One region of the Marinobacter sp. H13 genome, then DNA from elsewhere that is predicted to be linked to it. Evidence: riboswitches for the same ligand, from Rfam matches in the RefSeq annotation. Region 1 holds a riboswitch; the other holds the start of a gene.
What was found. Region 1 has a riboswitch for cobalamin ahead of AC5JQH_RS09405 (ribonucleoside-diphosphate reductase subunit alpha). Riboswitches for the same ligand answer to the same signal wherever they lie in the genome.

Region 1 (4,419 bases):
CGTCTGTTCCAGGCGCTGCACGTCCAGCTCGCCGTTGGCAATATGGGCCGCCAGGTTCACGGAACCGAGGTTGCATACGGCGATCTCGTCGGCACTGGTGTTCAGGGTGATTTCCGTGCACAGGTTAGAGCTGTGCACCACGCCCCGATGCTGCTGGGGAGAGCGCAGATTGCACGGGTCCTTGAACGTGATCCAGGGGTGGCCGGTTTCGAACAGCACGGTGAGCATCTTGCGCCAGAGCTGCTTGGCCGGGATTTTCTTGAACAGCTTGATTTTGCCCTGCTCTGCGAGGGCTTCGTAATGCTCGTAGCGTTCACGGAAGGCGTTGCCGTACAGGTCGTGCAGATCCGGCGCATCGCTGGGAGAGAACAGGGTCCAGTCACGGTCTTCGCGCATGCGCTCGATCAGCAGATCGGGCACCCAGTTGGCTGTATTCATGTCGTGGGTTCGGCGGCGTTCGTCGCCGGTATTCTTACGCAGTTCCAGGAATTCCTCGATGTCCAGATGCCAGCTTTCCAGGTAGGCACACACCGCGCCCTTGCGTTTGCCGCCCTGGTTCACCGCCACGGCGGTGTCGTTGACGACTTTCAGGAAGGGCACCACGCCCTGGCTCTGGCCGTTGGTTCCTTTGATGTGGGAGCCCAGCGCACGGACTGGCGTCCAGTCGTTACCCAGACCGCCCGCCCATTTCGACAGCATGGCGTTATCGCGGATGGCGCCGTAGATGTCTTCAAGATCGTCGCCCACCGTCGTCAGGTAACAGGACGACAGCTGAGAATGGCGGGTACCGCTGTTGAACAGCGTGGGTGTGGACGCCATGTAATCGAACGACGACAACAGGTTGTAGAACTCGATGGCCCGGGCATTCGGGTCGTCTTCGCGCAGGGCCAGGCCCATGGCAACGCGCATGAAAAATACCTGAGGCAATTCCAGGCGGGCCTTGTTCCAGTGCAGGAAGTAACGGTCGTACAGGGTTTGCAGACCGAGGAAGCCGAACTGCAGATCCCGTTCCGGCTGAAGGGCTGCACCCAGGCGCTCCAGATCAAAGGCGGCCAGCGCGTCATCCAGCAATTCGTACCGGATTCCCGCCTCGACAAAGGCGCTCAGTGCCTGTGGATAAATCTCAGCCAATGGCAGACTGATGGGCAGGCCCAGGGCGGCGGCATTCTCCAAACGCAGCTGTTCCAGCAGAAGACGGGCGGTGACCGCACTGTAATCCGGCTCCCGCTCAATCCGGCTGCGGGCCGTCATGATCAAGGCCGACAGCACGTCTTCCTCGGCAATGCCGTCGTACAGGTTGGTCAGGGCATCGTCCACCAGGGAATCACCGTCGATGCCCTCCAACCCTGTGGCGGCCTGTTCCACCTGCAGTTTCATCAGGCCCAGGTCCAGCGGAGCAATCTCGCCACTGGTCTTTTTCACCGTCAGATGGGGGTGCGCCTCAACCGGCGCATGGCGGGCGCGCTCGCGGGCATGCTCTTCCCGATACAGGACGTAGGCGCGGGCCACCTTCTGTTCTTCGGCCCGCATCAGGGCCAGTTCCACCTGATCCTGGATGTCTTCGATATGTACCTTGCCACCAGCCTTCAGGCGACGGCCAATCGCCTGGATAACCTGGTCGGTCACCCGGTGTACCGCGTCATTGATACGCGCGGAACCGGCGGCGGTGTCGCCCTCAACTGCGAGGAAGGCTTTGGTTACGGCGATGCTGATCTTCGAGGGGTCGAAGCCGACAAGCGTGCCGTTGCGCTTGATGACCTGAAGGGATTCGGTGTCCGTGTGCGAGGTTGGCCGGGGTTCGGCCAGGGCTGAGGCAGACATGCAGTGTTCTCCTGAATACGCGTTGAGTTCCTTTCACCATCGCGTACGCAGGGGCACACCTCGCCATGGGAATGGCTGGGCATAACCGGTCTGCTCACCCTGGGTCGCGAAGGTGCAGTTGGGAGCCGTAAGGCTCCTTCATCCCTGGCAGGTCTTCGGACTCAGGGGCGTGAATCGATAGATTCGGCCTCGTGTGGCGACTTCCCGGCTTTCGCCAGTGTCTTGATGCCACGCTTGTTCCCCAATACCGCTGCGCGTCAGTTCCGGAGTCTCACCGGATTCCCGATACCAGAATGGCTGAGATGATCACACGTTGACCGAGTTGGTTACGCGCTGATCACTACATCTGGTATTTGACCAAGGATAGAAACACTATATACAGGTCCACTTTTCAGGACAAGGCACTTTCCGGTAAAAGATCTGTCTGCAACGGAAACACCCTGACAAGAGGAGAGGCACTATGGAGAAGGTCGGATACAAAAGAATCTGGGGCCCGCTCCTCATTTCCATGCTGCTGTCTGCACCGGTCAGTTCGCAAGAGAGTACATTGACACCCTTCTCCCAGATGCAGTCCCTGAACGATGGCTGGGAACCCCTGGAATTTCCCAAGATCGATCAGCTCAGCCGCTATGAACTGACAACCGAAGACGGTCAGCAGGTCGTGCGGGCGACCACGGACGGCGGTGCGTCGGGACTGATCGCACGGGTCAGGCTGGAGCCAACCGATTCGCTGATTCTGCAATGGCGCTGGAAGGTCTCGAATGTCTTCGAAAACGGGGATGCCCGGGAAAAGTCCGGGGACGATTACCCGGCCAGAATCTATGTGGCGTTCGAGTTCCAGCCCGAGAAGGCGGGGTTTTTCGAGCGCGCCAAACGCAAGACAGTCGAGGTGTTATTCGGTGAGTCCCTGCCGGGCAATGCCCTCAACTACATCTGGGCCAATACTCTCCCGAAGGGCGAGATTGTGCCCAACCCGTACACCGAGAAAACCATGATGATTGCCGTGAATTCCGGATCAGAACAGGTCGGCGAATGGGTCACGGTGGAGCGGGATATCATGGCCGATTATCGGGAAGCGTTTGGCGAGGAACCGCCACCGGTCGTGGGCATTGCCATCATGTCGGATTCGGACAACACCGGTGAAAAGGCCACGGCCTGGTATGGGGACATCCTTCTGAACCCGGATTCCTGAGCCCTGAACACTACTAACGGTATTGCTCGGGAAATCCGGGGATCACAAAGCTTTCTCCAAGGTTTCGTATCGGCGGCACTTCACCCTTTTCAGCCAGACGGATGTAGGCATCATCGAACTCTTCCCGCAGGATCGCTGCCCGGGGATTGGCCAGCGAGAACAGCCAGGTCAGATTCCTCAAACGGATCGCCGATTCACGGATTTTCTCGTCTTTGGGCATGGTCAGGGTTTCCACAACCGGATCCCGATGGCCAAACAGGTAATGGCCTCGGCCAAGCTTGAGCATTTCCAGAGCAGCCCGATAGTTTGGAGCCTGGGTGACGTCAATCGAACCTTCCGCCTCCAGCCAGTACAAGAGCCCTCCATAGGTGTACCCGCCTATCGTGATGACGGTCTTGCCCTGCAGTTGATCAAAATGTGTAATTGGTTCGGTTCCCTCCAGATACCAGGCACTGAGCTGGGTCGCGAGGGGAGTGACCCAGGTCTCCAGAACTTCACCATTAAGGGCGGGAACGTTGGCCGAACCTGGCCAAACGTCAATTCTACCGTTGCGCAGATACAGGTATACCCGGCTGATGGGCAAGAAGAGAAATTCCGGCTCGTAACCCGCTTCCACAGCGATCTTCCGGGTAAGCTCTATAAAGCTGCCAGCGGCTTGGCCATCGCTGGCCTGATAGGTAATAGGGGGAAACTCCACATAGGCAATGCGCAGAGTCTTGTTCACGGATTCCGACGCGGCAAGGGAGGCGGACGTAAATAATAGACCTGCCAGCAATATCCACAGCCGGACAACAATCAAATGCATGACTTCAGTGAGTCGGGAAGAATGGACCGGGCAGTTTCTGGACATGGAATCCGTATTGTTGGGGTCTGTTAAGGCAAAGATTAACAGACCCGTGCAAATCTGCACTGACACTGCCCGCAAAAATCCCGACAGAATGTCAAATATGGTTGATAACCATGTACAGACCAACACCGCCCATTACCAGCATGTAGGGAAACGCCATCACCACCATCTTGCCGTAGGACAGCCGAACCAGCGGCGCTATGGCAGACGTCAGCAGGAACAGGAAAGCCGCCTGGCCATTGGGAGTCGCAACGCTGGGAAGGTTGGTACCTGTGTTGATGGCAACTGCCAACTTCTGGAAATGCTCGTAGCTGATGGCCCCTGCATCCAGAGCCTGTTTGACTTCGCTGATATAAACAGTCGCTACGAAGACGTTATCGCTGATCATTGAGAGCACGCCGTTGGCAATGAAGAACATGCCAGGCTGCCGGGCTTCCGGAAGCGACAGCACGTAATCAATAATCGGCTTGAACAGGTGCTGTTCGTGGATCACCGCAACCACCGCGAAAAACACCACCAGCAGCGAGGTAAACGGCAGGGATTCCTGGAAGGCCTTGCC
Region 2 (4,419 bases), 380 kb from region 1:
GCACGTTTTTTTCCGCGCGGCGTGGTAAACGGGCGCCGGTATCGCGATTCTCGGTATCCGCGTAGGTTACTGCTGCCGCCAGATTCCAGTCAGCCGTCTCGATACCGGAAGAAACCTCAACGCCACGGATTCTGGCCGTCTCGACGTTTTCCATGGTGCCCTCAAAGGTCACCGGGTCCGACACGTAGGTAATCAGGTCTTTCACGTCGTTCTGATAAAGCGCAATGTCCCAGTACCACCGGTCATATCGCCCGGAGAAACCGGCTTCGACCATCTGCCCCTCTTCCGCATCGAGGTCAGGATTACCGGTGTAGAACGGCACCGTCAGGTAAAGGTCATTAAAGGTGGGTGCCCGGAACGATGTCGCATAGCTGAGGCGAAAGCGATGGGCGCGGTCCAGCTGGTGACCGAAGGCCACACCGCCAGTCTCCTCTTTGCCATAGGCCTCGTTGTCATCCAGACGCAGACTGAGCATCAGATCGGTGGCATCAAAGTTCAAACGGCCCTGACCGAAAACCGCGCTGTTGGTCCGGCTGTCTTCTGTGAAATTGCTGGTGCCATCCACTTCGTCAAGCATGACCTCCGTACCCAGAACCAGCTCATGAACACCGGCCGTCAGGGTGTTTTCCCAGCGCGCGGAGCGAGACAGGGTGTCGAACGTGCTGGGATTGGCTCCGAAGGTATCCTGTTCGTCGCGAGCTTCCGAGAACTGGATACGTGTACGCCAGTAGTCACTGGCAACCGCTTCCAGATGCAGCCCCATGGCACGAATCAGGAAATCGGTATCACCGCCTTCAAACTCGGTATTACCTTCAGACTGGAAAACCGTCAGTCCTGCGCCGCCGCCCTGGTCAAAACTGTGGCTCAGTTTGGCCAGGCCACCAGCGTTCCGGAATCCTTTGTCCTCGCCGCCAGCACGCAGGTTCGTGCCATCGGTATCCGAATAAACGCCACCGGCCAGGAACGACGAACGGCCTTCCCGGCCAGCCAGCCCGGCCGTTGCCTCACGGGTTTCATGGGAACCGCCTTTCAGCTCGCCCCAACCCTGGCGCCCGGCCTCCGGTTCCAGGGTGAACGCCTGGATGACACCACCCACCGCATCGGCACCGTAGAGGGAACTCTTCGCACCTCGCACCAGCTCAACCCGTTCCATCAATTCGGGAGGCAAAAACTGCCAGGGTGGGATACCCGCAGAGGCCGAGCGCAGGCGGATACCATCGAGAAGCAGCACGGTACCTGAGCTGCCAGCGCCACGCAGGAATACGCTGGTAGTCTTGCCGTAACTGCCGTCCGACACCACGTTGATCCCCGGCTGGGCGCGCAGCAGGTCGCGGAATTCCGCGGGCTGTTGCCGATCAATATCCTCCTTCTCGATGACCGTAACCGAAGACAGGCTCTCCCCAACGGTCTTCGGCCCCAGTGTCGCGGTAACCACGATGGGATCCAGGGCATCGGATTCAGGGGCAGACTGGGCCGAAACGGCCAGAGGCAGGGCGGCCATGGCAACGCCGGCCAGTAAAACAGGGCTTTGAATTCTGAACATGAAACTTGCTCCGCACTCCGCGCGCACCCGCACGGGAATCTGGGTTTTGTTGCGGAACAGGGAATGGGGGCAGGCGGTAGACTGGTGTCAGGAATGCGGAACCGGCATATCACCCACCCAGGTTGCCCACCGCAACATCGGGTGTTTTTCCAGGCCGGTCTCCGGGCTGGCAGGCGGAACTCTGGGTTCCCGGGCAATCACCTTCCCATGTCTTGGCGACACAGTGGCGCACAGATTGCCGTTGTCCTGCTTACCGTTGCGGGGGCAGCATCGGACTTGCACTGGCGTGACCAGGCTCACCGATTTCCCGTTTCACCCGTCGCGCTTTGCGACGGGCACCTGAAAAAAGTGTGGCAAGGCTAGCAACACCGGGGTAAGCGGTCAATGAAATCCATCAAAGGTCGACATGGTCGCAGGCCTCTGCCACTGCTATATTCCATGACTGACAATCATTTTTTCTTCGCCAAAACAGGGAGTTTTATGCAGGCCGAGCTGGTCGACATCCGCAATCACATGGCTCAATACTCGCCGTTTGACGAGATGACCGAGGAGCTGCTCGACAGGGTGGTGGGCGGTATTGAGGTAGTCTACTTCAAGGCCGGCAGCCAGATCCTGGAATTCGGCGAGCCCAGTAACTGGCTTTATTACGTGCGCAGTGGCGCGGTAGAAATCTATCGGCGTTCGGGCGAGCTGTATAACCGCATCAGCGAAGGCGAAATATTCGGCCAGTTTGGCCTCCTGATGAACCGGAAAGTGCGATTTCCGGCAAAAGCCCTGGAAGACACACTGGTCTACAAGATTCCGGGAGAAATCTTCCAGTACCTGTGGGAAAATGACGACAACTTCGCCGATTTCGTCGAGATTGAAGACCGCAGTCGCCTGCGCTCTGCCGTTTCCCGTCGGGAAAAGTCCAACCAACTGATGACATCCAAGGTTACCCGGTTGATTGCCCGGGAGCCGGTATCAGCGCCCCACACCGTTCGCCTGCAGGAAGCGGCGCGGATCATGACCGAAAACGGCGTCTCCGCACTGCTGCTGATGGACGAGGAAGGTGAAAAGCCCCTGCTCAAGGGCATCATTACCGACCGGGACCTGCGCACCCGGGCCCTTAGCGAAGCCCTGGCCTCGGAAACTCCGATCAGCGAGATCATGTCGGAGGATCTGATCACCATCCGCTCGAACATGTTCATATACGAGGCCATGCTCACCATGCTGCACAACAATGTGCACCATCTTCCGGTGATGGATCGGGATGAGGTTCGCGGGGTGATTGCGCTGTCTGACATCGTAAAGTACGAGAGTCAGAGCAGCCTATACCTGGTCAGCAACATCTACCATCAGCAGGATGTAAAAGGGCTGAAGAAGATCAGCCTGGATGTGCGGGACAGCTTTGTTCGCATGGTGAACGAAGATGCCAACTCCCACATGATTGGCAGTGCCATGGCCGGCATCGGGCGCAGCTTTACACAACGTCTGCTGGCGCTGGGCGAGGAGAAACTCGGCCCCCCACCCGTGCCCTACTGCTTTTTGGCCCTCGGCTCCATGGCGCGGGACGAGCAGCTGGTGGTCACGGACCAGGATAACGCCATGATCCTGGACGACAGCTTTGTGCCGGAAGAACACGACGAATACTTCCTGGCGCTGGCGAAATTTGTCAGCGATGGCCTTGCGGAGTGCGGCTATACCTACTGCACCGGCGACATCATGGCCACCAACCAGAAATGGCGGCAGCCACTGCGCGTCTGGAAGGACTACTTCACCGACTGGATTGATAATCCGAAAGCCGAGGCTCTGTTAAACAGCAATATTTTCTTTGATCTGGATGGCATCTACGGCGAGACCGACTTTGCCGAACAGCTCAAGACACTGGTGGCGGACAAAGCCAGCAACAGCCAGCGGTTCCTGGCAATGCTGGCGCGCAACGCCCTGAACCGCACGCCGCCGATCGGCTTTTTCCGGACTTTCGTGCTGGAAGAGGATGGCAAGCACCAGAAGACCTTCAACCTGAAACGTCGCGGAACAGCGCCCCTGTCGGATCTGATCCGGGTTCATGCCCTGGCCTGCGGCTCCCGTGCACAGAACTCGTTCGAACGACTGAAAGCCATTGGCAACACCAAGCTCCTGCTGGACGACGATCTGGGCAACCTGAGGGATGCGCTTGAGTTTATCTCCATCGTTCGTATCCGACACCAGGCCCTGGCAATCGAGGCTGACCGGCAGCCGGACAACAACGTACGGCCCGAAGACCTTTCACCGTTTGAGCGCAGCCATCTCAAGGATGCGTTCCAGGTAGTCAGCGGTGCCCAGAAGTTCCTGAAATTCCGGTATCACGCCGGGGTGGCCCGTAATGTCTAGTGAGGAGCAGGCCGAGAATTCTGTTACACGCCTGCCATGGCCCGAGCAATTCAAGGCCCTGGCGGAGCAGAGCAAGTCCCCGATTCTTAAAGCCTATTACGAGAGTGGGTGTGTGTCGCCGGAGACGCCCTTATCCGAGGTGCCCTTTGTCGCGCTCGATTTCGAGACCACCGGGTTGGACGCCAATCAACATTCGATTGTCAGTATCGGTCTGGTGCCGTTTACGCTCGACGGCATCCAGCTGGGCAAAGCCCGCCACTGGATCGTGCGGCCCAAGCTCCCGCTACACCAGACCTCGATTACTATCCACGGCATTACCCACAGTGATATCGACCAGGCCCCGGATTTGAACGATATCCTGAAGGATCTGTTTGCCAGCCTGAATGGGCGTATCCCCGTGGTTCACTACCGCAACATCGAGAGATCGTTCTTCGACGTTGCCCTGCAATGGCGCTTGGGGGAAGGAATCCGGTTTCCGTTGATCGATACCATGGCCATTGAGGCTCACCTGCACCCGGACC

Region 2: another riboswitch for cobalamin. It lies ahead of AC5JQH_RS11050 (TonB-dependent receptor plug domain-containing protein); the one in region 1 lies ahead of AC5JQH_RS09405 (ribonucleoside-diphosphate reductase subunit alpha).

Annotation. Positions count from the first base shown of each region.
Region 1 is NZ_JCACRU010000001.1:2,018,341-2,022,759, forward strand. Features, by position in the region: gene AC5JQH_RS09405 (ribonucleoside-diphosphate reductase subunit alpha) at 1-1,821, opposite strand, end outside; cobalamin riboswitch at 1,951-2,129, opposite strand; gene AC5JQH_RS09410 (DUF3047 domain-containing protein) at 2,282-3,013, shown strand; gene AC5JQH_RS09415 (substrate-binding periplasmic protein) at 3,027-3,863, opposite strand; gene nhaB (sodium/proton antiporter NhaB) at 3,955-4,419, opposite strand, start outside.
Region 2 is NZ_JCACRU010000001.1:2,394,147-2,398,565, reverse strand. Features, by position in the region: gene AC5JQH_RS11050 (TonB-dependent receptor plug domain-containing protein) at 1-1,543, opposite strand, end outside; cobalamin riboswitch at 1,679-1,901, opposite strand; gene AC5JQH_RS11045 (putative nucleotidyltransferase substrate binding domain-containing protein) at 2,024-3,898, shown strand; gene AC5JQH_RS11040 (3'-5' exonuclease) at 3,891-4,419, shown strand, end outside.